Regions from separate parts of the Pseudarthrobacter sp. SORGH_AS 212 genome, predicted to be linked through region 3. Evidence: predicted binding sites of a transcription regulator. Region 3 holds the regulator's gene; each other region holds the start of a gene.
The links. The regulator HrcA, encoded in region 3, represses chaperone genes, less so after heat shock. The targets are predictions, from matches to a motif close to TTNGCACTCGNNNNNNNCGAGTGCNAA.
Positions count from the first base shown of each region.

Region 1 (4,410 bases), 650 kb from region 3:
GTGGAGCGGCTCGCGCCCGGAGAGTCCGCGCACCAGCGGGTCGAGAGTGCCTTCAAAGCCCTCTCCGCCGTGCTGCCGGTGTGGCAGCTCACCAATGTCTACCGCGGTGTGGACGAGGACCTGGTGCTGCAGCTGAGCAGGAATTTCTACGACGGCGGACTCCGCCGCCTTCCCGAGGGACAGTCAGCCACAGGGCTGGACCGGTCTTTGCTCGTGGAGTACTTGCCGGACGGAACCGGCCTGCCCAGCGCCGATCACGAGGGCGTGGAGTCCGTGGTGGCCGAGGTCAACCGCGTGGTGGAGCTGGTGTTCGAGCACGCACGGCTGCGGCCCAGGACTTCCCTGGCGGTTGTCACCGCAAGCTTGCGGCATGCCGCGAGGATCGGCGAGTCCATCCGGCTCCAGTTGCCCAACTACCCCGGGCTGGCCAGCTTCTTCGGAGCGGGGCCGGAGTCTTTCCGGGTTGTTGACCTTGAACGGGCACAAGGCCTGGTGCGCGACCATGTCATTTTTTCTCCCGGTTACGGGCGCACACCCCACGGGCGTGCCCTTCACAACTTCGGCCCGTTGTCCGCCGAGGGCGGCAGGGAGAAGTTTGCGCTGGCCATGACCCGTGCCCGCCGTTCCATCCACGTTCTGACGTGCTTCCGCCCGGAGGACCTGGACCACACCAGGTTGTCGCACGGTGCCTTGGACCTGTACGCGCTGCTTGACCGGGAGATTTCGGGAAACACCGACCTCGGCACTCCGGCCTCCCGGGCCGCTGCCAGCGAGCAGGCGCTCGGGGCCGACCCGCTAGTTGCCGACCTCGGCGACAGGCTTCGTGCACGCGGCGCCCGGGTGTGGCACCAATACGACGGCGTCATCGACGTGGTGGCGGCCGCAGACCCGCTGGGCACCATGGGCCAGGATGAGGCAGACCTTCCCTGGCCGGTGGCGATTGAGTCCGATGGCACCGAGCAGTACCGCACTATGAGCGTCCGTGAGCGCAGCCGGCTGCGGCCGCAGATGCTGGAGCGGCTGGGGTGGCGGTACATGCCGCTGTGGACGATTGAGGTGTTCACCGATCCTTCGGCCTGCGCGGACCGGATAGCAGGGTACCTGGGGCTGGAACGGGTGGTTCTTCCGGGCCGCTCGGCAGAGTCCGCCGGTTTCCTTGACGACGACGTCCATCAGGCGCTGAACGGAATCGACGCCGCGCAGCCTGCTTCAGTTTCATACCCGGCCACCAACGGGTCAGGGTTCCGGCGTGACGCCCAGGGAGGCGGGGAACGCCGTGAATCCTGGGACGGTCCGGATTCAAACGGCGCCGGCGTCGCCGCTGCAGGACCAGACAGTGAGGAGGCGGGCACAGTGACCCCGAAGGATGCTGAGACGCCACAGGATGACGTGAACCCCGAGGACGCTGACGGCGCCGTGGATGCGGCCGATACCGAAAGCACCGAAGGTTCCGGTGATGCCGTGGACACGGAAGAGGCCGGCTCATCCGCAGCGCGCAGCCTAGTGGAGGGCGTATTGCCCAAAACTGCCGCGGAAGATGACCCGCGGGCGTGGGGCGATCGCGACGAGGACCATGACGCATGGTTGAAGGAGCAGAAGCCCCCGCACTGGGGCTGAAGGCCCATAGCCCTGTCGACGTTATGACAGGCCCTGCCGGGCTCGGCAGGGCCTGTCACGACGGCGGTCCCACCAGGACGAAGAACAATTTGCCCTGCGTGGACGCCCCTGCCAGCCGCGCTGACTGTTCAGCCGTGGCTGCCACCACGATCAGCCCGTCGGTTTCGGGCGGTGCCCAGCCATTGTCCGCCCTGCCCACCTTTGGCTGCGGTCCAGAGGACGGGGACTCCCGCGGCCAGGACTTCCGAGGGTCCCTGCTGGTCAAACCCGTTTCCGGATGTCAGGACGACGTTCACCAGTTGCCCCGGCGAAACCAATTGGATGGATGAAGCATCGGCCATCCGCAATGGAACGGCCGCCGATCCCGGGGGAGTGCCGGTGAGCAGCCCGGGACCGAGGAGCTGGACATCGGTGACCAGCTGCCCTTTTCGCAGCGGGGTTGCCAACTGCTTGCCTGCCGCCTCAGCCTGCCCGCTCAGCACGCCTTCGGACAGCAGGCCGGGCGGTACCCGCACCGGAACGAGGTCCGCGGCAGTTACAGCTGTTCCGGCGGGCAGGTCCCTGGCTGCGGACAGGGCTGTGACAGTGTCGGCCGGCGCAGGGGTGAGCTGGTGGACCGTGATGGACGCCGCTGCGCAGAGAAGAAGGGCAACAGCGAGGCGCCGGTTGCGGTTGAGCAACCCGGCCACACGGGTCAGCGGGCTGCCGCGCCGGGACGCGGCAGCACCCTTTTTAGCTTGGAAGACGGACGGTCTGCGGTGGGCACCGGGGGGATGTGCAGGCATGCCTTCACGCTAGGTGGGCAGGCATGGCCGACGACAGCGGCCCCGGCCCTATGTGGACAACATGGTGGTGCCGTCTTTAGGTCCGGGGCCGCTGGCAGTCCGGGTGTGTTGGGACGGGTGCGGACCGGTGTCAGCTGGCGGCAGCCGCCGGGGCGGGCGCCGGAGCGGGGGCTGCCGGAGCCGCGGGTGCTGCGGAAACGGTGCTGCCCTTGGAATCGCGGGAGTCGGTGCGATAGAAGCCCGATCCCTTGAAGACGACGCCCACGCTGTTGAATTTCTTGCGCAGCGTGCCTTCACATTCCGGGCAGGACGTCAGTGTGCTGTCCGAGAATGACTGGACGATGTCAAAAGCATGGCCGCAATCCTTGCAGGCGTAAGCATATGTTGGCACTGGTGCTCCTCCTCTTGGGCAAACGAGAGGTCCCGTGCTGCCACCCGTTCCACTGATGGTCCGTTAGCAGTCGCAGGGCCTGAGTGCTAATTCTATCATCCCCGTCCACCGGCTGTCCGGGTTCAGGGTGCTCCCGCCAGGACCCGAAGTCCGCCCGGTGTCAGGACGGCCGGAACGGGACGGTCGAACTCCTCGGCGGGGATCCGACCGGCAGGCAGGAGTTCTTCGTCGTAGATAACAGCGGCGAGCGGAATTTGCTTCCCGGCAGTGTCCAAATGGCCCAGGAACTTGTCGTAATAGCCTCCGCCCTGGCCAATCCGGTTACCGGAAAGATCAACGGCAGTGGCCGGAATGAACAGCCCGGACGCCCCGCCGGCCACATCCGGCCCGTGCCGCGGCCCGTCAGGTTCCATAACGGGTGCGTAGCGGCTGCGTGCAAACGGGATGCCCGGAGACCAAAATACCCAGCTCAGCTCGCGCGCGGGTTCGCAAACCGGCAGGAGGACGTGGTGTCCGCGGGCGTGGAGGGCCTGGATCAGCGGGAGGGTGGGGGGTTCGACGCCGACGCCCAGATAGACGCAGAAGGTTGCGGTCGCGCCGTCCACAAGGGAGCCGGCCCAGGCTGTGCCATGTTCCGCCAGGGCGTTGCCGGCCTCCTCCAGGGCCGCCGGCGAGAGTTCCGCGCGGCGGGCACGGTGGGCAGTCCGGATGCCGTCCTTGGCACCGGTCTGATATTCAGTCATGGGTTTTCCCTCCATCGCCGCGGGCGGCTGGTTCATGTGCAGGTCCGCGCCGGGACCGGACGGCTGATTACTTAATGCTTGCCGCTGACGCTAGATTAGTCCGGTGACTACCAGTAACCCGAGAGTTCGCAAAGCCGTCATCCCCGCTGCGGGGCTGGGCACCCGGTTCCTTCCCGCCACCAAGGCCATGCCCAAGGAAATGCTTCCGGTGGTGGATAAGCCTGCCATCCAGTACGTCGTGGAGGAAGCCGTTGGCGTCGGGCTCAACGATGTCCTGATGATTACGGGCCGCAACAAGCGGGCGCTCGAGGACCACTTTGACCGTGTCCCGTCGCTCGAGTCCGCCCTCTCGGACAAGGGTGACACCAAGAAGCTGGAGTCCATCCAGGCCGCCAGCAACCTCGGCGACATCCACTACGTCCGCCAGGGCGACCCCAACGGCCTCGGCCACGCAGTGCTGCGTGCCCGCCAGCACGTGGGCAACGAGCCCTTTGCCGTGCTCCTCGGTGATGACTTGATTGATGCCCGGGACGAGCTCCTGGGAACCATGATTGACGTGCAGGCCAAGACCGGCGGTTCGGTGGTTGCGCTGATCGAAGTGGATCCGTCCCAGATCAGCGCCTACGGCTGCGCGGACATCGAGGAGATCGACGGCGAAGGCTACGTCCGGATCAACAGGCTCGTCGAGAAGCCTGCGGCGGACGAGGCGCCGTCCAACCTGGCAGTCATCGGCCGTTATGTGCTGCACCCGGCCGTCTTCGACGTGCTGGAGGAAACCGGCCCCGGCCGTGGTGGCGAGATCCAGCTGACCGACGCCCTGCAGGAACTTGCCACCGGCGAGGGTGAAGGCTACGGCGTCTACGGTGTGGTGTTC
Region 1 covers NZ_JAUTAA010000001.1:3,514,192-3,518,601, forward strand. The annotation lists partial or broken gene QE394_RS16120 (AAA family ATPase) at 1-1,617, shown strand, start outside; gene QE394_RS16125 (SAF domain-containing protein) at 1,746-2,402, opposite strand; gene QE394_RS16130 (FmdB family zinc ribbon protein) at 2,533-2,793, opposite strand; gene QE394_RS16135 (5-formyltetrahydrofolate cyclo-ligase) at 2,916-3,536, opposite strand; gene galU (UTP--glucose-1-phosphate uridylyltransferase GalU) at 3,640-4,410, shown strand, end outside.
Region 1: QE394_RS16130 (FmdB family zinc ribbon protein) is a predicted target of HrcA. The motif match lies at 2,857-2,883, and genes of this name have one in related genera.

Region 2 (4,410 bases), 680 kb from region 3:
GGAACGGCCGCGGGGCGCCGTCCTCTCCCAGGGCCAGGGTCTCGCCGTCGAGGATCACATCGTGCACCGGAAATCCGCGCACCACCTCCACCACCTCGGGGAGCCGGTGCGTCACCTCGGCCAGGGTGCGCGTGAAAATGCGGACGTCGTCGCCGGACCGGTGCACCTGGATGCGGGCGCCGTCGAGCTTGTATTCCACGGACGCTTCGCCCGTGGTCTCCAACGCGGCCGTGACGCTTGCGCCGGTCCCTGCGAGCATGGGCTGCACGGGCCGGCCCACCTGCAGGCCAACCTCGTCCAGCTCCGCCGCTGTGCCGGTCAGCGCCAGCCGGGCCGTCGAGCCGAGGTCACCGGACAGCATCGCGGCCCTGCGGACGGACTCGACGGAGCGCTCCGCTGCGCGGGCCACTGCATCGGTCAGGACACCTTCCAGCGCCCCCGTTCGCAGTTCGCCCAGGAGCACGCCGCCGATGAACGCCTGTTCCCGTTCGGTTGCCGCTGCGGTGAGCTCGCGGAGGGTGGCCGCGCGTTCGGCTGCCGAGCCCGCTCCGGCGAGGGCCTGGAGCCGGTCCAGCGCGGCGTCGAGGGCGGCGAGGGTGAGGCCGGGTTCCGCGGCAGGCACTCCCATGGCCGCTGACATGCCGCGCCACCCGACGCCCACCCGCCCTTGGCGGGGTTTGGCGGTGAGGAGGCCGACGGCGGCAGGAATGTCCGCGGGGTCGAGCCGCTTCAGCAGCTGGGCCAGGGCGTCCACCTTCGCCAGCCTGGAGCGGGTGGACGCGACGGCGTCAGTGGTCCTCACAAGCTCGTCCAGCAGCATGGCAACAGTCTGCCACGCCGCCGGACCCTCGACAGGTACGGACGGCCGGTTCCAGAATGGACGGATGGGCATCATCGTTGCGAACCTGTTCATCACCCTTGACGGCGTGTACCAGGCGCCCGGTGGCCGGGAGGAGGACCCCACGGACGGCTTCGCCTTCGGCGGCTGGCAGGCGCCGGTCTCCGATGATGAAGCAGGGGCGGACATCGCCGCGGCCATCGACCGCATGGATGCCCTGCTCCTGGGCCGGAAAACCTACGACATCTTTGCCTCATATTGGCCGCACCAGTCAGACGAGATCGCCGGCGTGCTCAACCGGGTCCCGAAGTTCGTGGTGTCCGGGTCCCTCACCGATCCCGGATGGGAGGGCACCACGGTGCTCCCGGACCCGGCGGCGGCAGGAGAGCTCCGCCGGCAGTATGACGAAGTGCAGATGTTCGGCAGCGGCGAACTCATCCGTTCACTGTTGGCCGCCGACGTGCTGGACCGCCTCCACCTGTGGCTCTATCCTGTGGCACTCGGGCAGGGAAAGCGGTTGTTCGACGCCGGGACCGTCCCTTCCACGTTCCGCCTCGCCGAGCCGGTCCGTTCCTTTCCAAAAGGTGCGGTGTCGCTGGTCTATGAGCGTGCCGGAGTCGTTGAAACCCGGGAGATGGATGCCACTTAGGCCGCCACTAACCTCGCTTCGCCCGGCCAGGGAACCCTGGCGGCATGGGCCCAGCCATTGACGGCACACAAAAAACCGGCCCGGCGGATGCCGGACCGGTTCTCTGTATTCGCGGCTTTACCCGCGGGACAACAGCCTTAGTGGCTGTGGCCTGCGTGCTCGTCCTCGTCAGCCGGCTTCTCCACAACAAGGGTCTCGGTGGTGAGAACCAGGGCTGCGATGGAGGCAGCGTTACGGAGGGCAGCGCGGGTGACCTTGACGGGGTCGATGACGCCTGCAGCGATCAGGTCCTCGTACTCGCCCGACTTGGCGTTGAAGCCGTTGTTGGTGTCGAGTTCGGCCACCTTGGCGGTGATGACGTAGCCGTCGAAACCGGCGTTCTGGGCGATCCAGCGCAGCGGCTGGACCAGGGCCCGGCGGACGATGCCGACAGCAGCTGCAGCGTCGCCTTCGAGCGCTTTGACGGCCGGGTCCTCATCCAGTGCCTTCAGGGCGTGGATCAGCGCGGAACCGCCGCCGGCCACGATGCCTTCTTCCAAGGCGGCGCGGGTGGAAGACACCGCATCTTCGATGCGGTGCTTCTTTTCCTTCAGCTCGACCTCGGTGGCAGCGCCAACCTTGATCACGCCGATGCCGCCGGCCAGCTTGGCCAGGCGTTCCTGGAGCTTTTCCTTGTCCCAATCGGAGTCGGTGCGGGTCAGCTCAGCGCGGAGCTGGGCAACGCGGGCGGAGACGTCCTCGGCCGAACCGGCGCCGTCAACGATGGTGGTGTTGTCCTTGGTGACGGTGATGCGGCGGGCAGTACCGAGCACCTCGAGGCCAACGGTGTCCAGGCTCAGGCCCAGCTCAGGGGAAACAACCTGCGCACCGGTGAGGGTGGCGATGTCCTGCAGCATGGCCTTGCGGCGGTCGCCAAAGCCGGGAGCCTTGACTGCCACCACGTTGAGGGTGCCACGGATGCGGTTGACGATCAGCGTGGACAGGGCCTCGCCATCGATGTCCTCGGCGATGATGAACAGGGGCTTGGAGCTCTGCAGCGCCTTCTCCAGCAGCGGCAGGAATTCCTGCACGGCGGAGATCTTGCCCTGGTTGATCAGGATGAGGGCGTCCTCGAGGACTGCTTCCTGGCGCTCTGCGTCGGTGACGAAGTACGGGGACAGGTAGCCCTTGTCGAACTGCATGCCTTCGGTGAGGACCAGCTCGGTCTGCGTGGTGGAGGATTCCTCGATGGTGATCACACCATCCTTGCCCACCTTGCCGAATGCCTCGGCGAGCAGTTCGCCCACCTCGTCGCTCTGGGCGGAGATGGAGGCCACGTTGGCAACCTGGGTGCCTTCGACCGGACGGGCGTTCTCGAGCAGGCGGGCAGCCACGGCCTCAACCGAAACCTCGATGCCCCGCTTGATCTGGCCGGGAGCGGCGCCTGCGGCCACGTTGCGGAGGCCTTCCTTGACCAGTGCCTGGGCCAGGACCGTTGCGGTGGTGGTGCCGTCACCGGCAACATCGTTGGTCTTGGTGGCAACTTCCTTGGCGAGCTGTGCGCCAAGGTTTTCGTAGGGGTCGTCCAGCTCGACTTCGCGGGCGATGGTGACGCCGTCGTTCGTGATGGTGGGTGCGCCCCACTTCTTGTCCAGGACGACGTTGCGGCCGCGGGGGCCGAGCGTCACCTTGACAGTGTTGGCGAGCTTGTCGATGCCGGCTTCGAGGGACCGGCGGGCAGCGTCGTTAAACGCAAGCTGCTTTGCCATGGTTGTGTCCTTTCAAGACAGAAACCCCGCGCAGCTGATCAGCATCAAGGCTTGACCAGCGGCGCGGGGATCCGGAAGATTTACTTTACGACGATCGCCAGGACGTCGCGGGCGGACAGCACGAGGTACTCGGTGCCACCGGTCTTGACTTCGGTTCCGCCGTACTTGGAGTAGATGACTACGTCGCCGACAGCTACGTCGACCGGGACGCGGTTGCCGTCTTCGAAGCGGCCGGGGCCAACTGCGACAACTTCGCCTTCCTGCGGCTTCTCCTGCGCGGAGTCCGGGATTACCAGGCCGGAAGCCGTGGTCTGCTCGGCTTCGAGCGGGCGGACAACAATACGATCCTCAAGAGGCTTAATAGAGACCGACACTCGGACCTCTCCTTTTCGTCAGCAAATTCGTGGACTTGAAAGCCGTTTGCCGTGGCTGGCAACCGTCGTCGCGGTGCCGGCAGCAGCCAGGCTGGCAGCTCTTCATGTGTTAGCACCCTCCTAGGGAGAGTGCTAATGAAGACTCTAGGCCGGGGTTAGCACTCGGTCAAGGCGAGTGCCAGCCATTTCGTCATCGGAGAACACTTAGCCTGTACATTGAACCGGTGCGAGCCGCCTTCTTCCTGATCCTTGCCACCCTCTTCTGGGCCGGAAACTTCGTGGTGGGCCAGGCCGCCGTTCAGTCCATGGCCCCGCTGCAGTTGACGTTCTGGCGCTGGACACTGGCCGCCCTGCCGCTGCTGTTCCTCGCGCACGTGGTGGACCGCCCCAACTGGCGGGCAGTCCTCCGCCACTGGCCCACGCTGCTCATGCTCAGCGCGCTCGGCATGACCGCCTACACGCTGCTGCTCTACAGCGCCCTCCAGCACACGTCAGCACTGAACGCATCCCTGGTGACGGCCGCAAACCCGGTGCTGATCATGGTGCTTGCCGCGGTGCTGCTGAAGGACAGACCGCGGCCCTTGGGCTGGATCGGCCTGGTATTTGGCCTGGCGGGTGTCCTGCTGGTCCTCACCGGCGGGCAGCTGCAGCGGCTCCTGACCTTCTCGCTGGGCGCCGGCGAACTGCTGATCCTGGCGGCCATCACCGTCTGGGGCCTCTACACGGTCCTGGCCCGCCGCGTAGCCGTACCCGCCGTCACCTCCACAGCCCTGCAGGCGGCCATAGCGGCCGTTGCCCTGG
Region 2 covers NZ_JAUTAA010000001.1:3,485,682-3,490,091, reverse strand. The annotation lists gene QE394_RS16035 (ATP-dependent DNA ligase) at 1-820, opposite strand, end outside; gene QE394_RS16030 (dihydrofolate reductase family protein) at 885-1,487, shown strand; gene groL (chaperonin GroEL) at 1,625-3,235, opposite strand; gene groES (co-chaperone GroES) at 3,316-3,609, opposite strand; gene QE394_RS16015 (DMT family transporter) at 3,834-4,410, shown strand, end outside.
Region 2: groES (co-chaperone GroES) is a predicted target of HrcA. The motif match lies at 3,765-3,791, and genes of this name have one in related genera.

Region 3 (4,410 bases):
AAGGGCCGGCTCCTGGCCGACGCGGTGGTACGCCGGATCCTGCCCGACTAGGGCTGGGATGCTGCGGGTGGGCTCAGGGCCGAAGAGGTCCCCGGACCGGCTTGCGGCGGCAGGGAGCCGGCGGGACTACTTGATCCAGCGCAGGTTGAACTGGTACCGGTGCGGTTGGCCGCGGTTGACGTGGATGCCGGCCGCCACCGAAAAGCACGTCAGGGCAATCCAGATCAACGTGGCGATCACGGCAAAGATGTTTCCGACCACGGGAATGAACACCAGGATGTTCGCCACTACCGCTGCGATGGTGGGCGGCAAGCTGAAGTTCAGGGCCTCCTTCGACTCCTGGGCCGTGAAGGGCCCCCGGTCGCGGAAGATGAGGAAGATCAGCAGGGCGGGGACGCAGCCCAGGATCCCGCCGAAGTGTGCCAGGGTGGCCCATTGCCGGTCTTCGCTGGCCGTGAGCGGCAGCGCATTCGCGGGGACGCCGTGGTATTCGGAACGGCCGGTGCTGCTTTGGCCGTCCCTGTGCTCGCGTGCGTTTTCTGCCACAGTCTGTTCCTTCGAAAAGTGCAAATTGATGCTGGGGATGCAGTTGGTGCTTCGGCGCCGCTGCGGATCGCGGGGCACCGCAGTATCAAGAATACTGGTGTTTGCCGGTCCGGCGTCCGTCAGGGTGCTGTAAGGAAGTCGATGACTTCCTCCACCCGGCCCAGCAGTGAGGCCTCCAGGTCTGCGTAGGTATGGACGGCGCCGAGCAGTTTCTGCCATCCCAGCCCGACGTCCTCCTTCGTGGAGTGCGGCCAGCCGAACGCCTTGAGGATCCCGGTTTTCCAGTCCTGGCCCCGCGGTACGGACGGCCACTGCGGAATGCCCAGCACGGAAGGCCGGATGGCCTGCCACACATCCACATAGGGGTGGCCGACAATCAGGACGTTGCCAGCAGCGCCAGGGCCGGCCATGACAGCGTCAGCAATGCGGGACTCCTTGGAGTCCGGGACCAGATGGTCCACCAGCACGCCCAGCCGACGGCCCGGGCCGGGCCTGAATTCCTTTACCGCCCCGGCGAGGTCGTCGATGCCATGCAGGGGTTCGACGACGATGCCCTCCACCCGGAGGTCGTCTCCCCATACCTTCTCGACGAGTTCGGCGTCGTGCTTGCCTTCCACCCAGATGCGGCTCGCCTTGGCCACCTGCGCGCGCTGGCCTGCGACACGTACGGAACCTGAGGCGGTGCGCCCGGCTGCCGGGCTGCCCGCTGCGGGCCGGGGTGCCGGTGGCATCAGCCTGATGGCACGGCCCTCGAGGAGGAACCCAAATCCCAGCCGGAAGGTCCGCGACTTTCCGCGCCGGTCTTCGAGGGCCACCACGTGCATGCCGCCGGACTTTTCCACCCGGGTGACGGCCCCTACCCATCCGGACTGTACGTCTTCGAGCACCATGCCCCGTTCCACAGGCACTTCCGGCAGTTGTGTACGGGCGGGAGCCGACATGTCCCTCGGGCCCCAGTTCTGGTAATCCATGGTCACTCCGCCTCGCCGTAGGTCTTGTCCCGGAATTTCGCCCGGAGCGGTACCAATGCTAACAACGGGCCAAGGCATAATAGACTGTTAGCACTTAGGCATGTCGAGTGCTAACAGTTCGAGTGCATGTTCGAGTGCGTGCAGACTGGCAGGAAGGAACGGGTGGCTGATCCACCCCGACTGGATGGAGGTGGAGTGTGAGTGAGCCGCGCAAGCTTGAAGTACTGCGGGCCATCGTGGAGGACTACGTCCACTCCCGCGAGCCGGTAGGTTCCAAGGCCCTGGTGGAAAGGCATCACCTGGGCGTTTCCAGTGCCACCATCCGGAACGATATGGCGGCGCTTGAGGACGAGGGCCTCATCACGGCGCCGCACACCAGCGCCGGCCGGATTCCCACGGACAAGGGTTACCGATTGTTCGTGGACCAGATTTCGGCCGTGAAGCCGCTCTCGCAAGCCGAACGGCGCGCCATCCAGTCCCTTCTGGAGGGATCCGACGACCTTGACGACGTCCTCGACCGCACCGTGCGGCTGTTGTCCCAGCTGACCAACCAGGTGGCAGTGGTCCAGTACCCCCACCTCAGCCGGGCGCTGATCCGGCACATCGAGTTCGTCCTGCTGGCGCCGCGCAAGGTCCTGGTGGTCCTGATCGCGAACAGCGGCAACGTGGAGCAGCGCGTCATCGACGCCGGGCAGGACCTCGCGGACGAAGCGCTGTCCGCGCTGCGTAGCCGTTTCCTGGGAACCCTGGCCGGAACACCGCTGGCCCGGCTGGCGCAGGCCCTTCCCGCCGTCGTCTCCTCTGTCAGTCCGGGGGAGCGGCAGGCGGCGCAGTCGCTGGCCCACGCCCTGGAAATACTTGCGCACAGCAGCCGCGAGGACCGGATGGTCATGGCCGGCACGGCCAACCTGGCCCGGTCCAATGTCGACTTTCCGCTGAGCATCGGCCCCGTGCTGGAAGCTTTGGAAGAACAGGTGGTGATGCTGCGGCTGCTGAGCGACATGGCGCAGGACCACCGTGGCGTGGCCGTCAGCATCGGCCGCGAAAACCCTTACGACGGCTTGGCCGAAGCGTCGGTCGTGGCCACCGGCTACGGTCCGGACAGCGTGGCCAAGATCGGCATCCTGGGTCCCACCCGGATGGACTATCCCAACACCATGGCGGCCGTCAGGGCAGTTGCCCGTTACCTTTCCCGCATCCTGGGTCCCTGACCGGCCCGGCCCGGCACCACAGCCGCCGGGCCCGCACGGCAGCCCCACCGCAGGCAGTACAACAAGGAAGAGATACGAACTTTGAGCAGCCACTATGACGTCCTTGGAGTTTCACCGGAAGCCACCGGAGAAGAAATCAAGAAGGCCTACCGCAAGCTGGCCCGGACACTCCACCCTGACGTCAACCCGGGCGAAGATGCGGCGGACCGCTTCAAGGCGGTGACGCACGCCTACGAAGTCCTCTCCGATCCGCAGAAACGCCGGGTTTACGACACCACCGGCAACGAGAACGGCACCGACAACGGATTTGGTGGCGGAAGCTACGCCGGCCAGGGCTTTGCCTTCCAGGACATCTTCGACACGTTCTTCGGCGCCGGGGGATCCTCCGGACCCGCCTCACGGGTCCGCCGCGGCCAGGATGCACTCATCAGCGTCCGTATCGAACTGCGGGACGCTGTCTTCGGCGTCAACAAAAAGCTTGAGGTGGACACTGCAGTCACCTGCCCCACCTGTGAGGGGTCATGCTGCCGTCCGGGGACGCACCCCGAACGCTGCGACATCTGCGGGGGCAGTGGCCAGGTCCAGCGCGCTGTCCGTTCGATCCTCGGCCAGGTCATGACCGCTGCACCGTGCGGTACCTGCGAGGGTTTCGGCACGGTTATCAAGGACCCCTGCAATGAATGCAGCGGCCAGGGCCGCATCCGAAGCCGCCGTTCCCTGACCATCAAGGTTCCTGCCGGCGTCGCAACCGGAACACGCATCCAGCTGACCGGACAGGGCGAGGCCGGCCCGGCGGGCGGCCCCTCCGGCGACCTCTACGTAGAGGTCCGCGTCAACAACGACGCCACCTATGTGCGGGACGGCGACGACCTGCACGCAACCCTGAACATTCCCATGACGGCGGCAGCGCTGGGCACCGACGTCAGCCTGGAGACCTTCGACGGAACCCAGGACATCGACGTGAAGCCAGGCACCCAGTCCGGTGAAATCATCACCCTCCGCGGCCTTGGCGTCACCCACCTGCGCGGATACGGCCGCGGCGACCTGAAGGTGCACCTGCAGGTGGAAACGCCGGCTAAGCTCGACGCAGCGCAGGAGGAGCTCCTCCGGCAGCTCGCCAAGCTCCGCGGAGAACAGATCACCGAAGGCAAGCTCGCTGCCAGCGGCGGGATGTTCGCGAAGCTGCGGGACCGGCTGGGTAACCTGTAGCGGTGAGCAACCCCGTCTTTTTTGCCTCCGCCGGATCCCTTGACGGGCTGGAGGAGGGCATGGAGTTTGTCCTGGAGGGCCCGGAGGCGCGCCACGCGGTCGCCGTAAAGCGCCTCGCGGCGGGCGAAGCCGTGGACATCGTCGACGGCGCGGGTACCCGCATGAGCGGGACTGTGGCTGAGGCCGCAGGCACCCGCCTCACGGTGCGGTGCGGTGCCCTGGTGGAGGAGGCCCGCCCCAGTGTCCGACTGGTCCTGGTGCAGGCCCTCGCCAAGGGCGACCGCGATGAGCTCGCCATCGAGACCGCCACTGAACTGGGCATCGACGCCGTCATTCCCTGGCAGTCCGAACGTTCCATCGTCCGGTGGAAAGGTGACCGGGCCGCCAAGGCGCACGCCAAATGGCAGTCCGTGGTGGGCGCTGCCGCCAAGCAGGCACGGCGGGCATGGGTCCCTGAGGTGCGTCCCGCCGTC
Region 3 covers NZ_JAUTAA010000001.1:4,167,370-4,171,779, forward strand. The annotation lists gene hemW (radical SAM family heme chaperone HemW) at 1-51, shown strand, start outside; gene QE394_RS19135 (DUF4870 domain-containing protein) at 127-546, opposite strand; gene QE394_RS19140 (DUF3097 domain-containing protein) at 666-1,517, opposite strand; gene hrcA (heat-inducible transcriptional repressor HrcA) at 1,715-2,728, shown strand; gene dnaJ (molecular chaperone DnaJ) at 2,810-3,937, shown strand; gene QE394_RS19155 (16S rRNA (uracil(1498)-N(3))-methyltransferase) at 3,940-4,410, shown strand, end outside.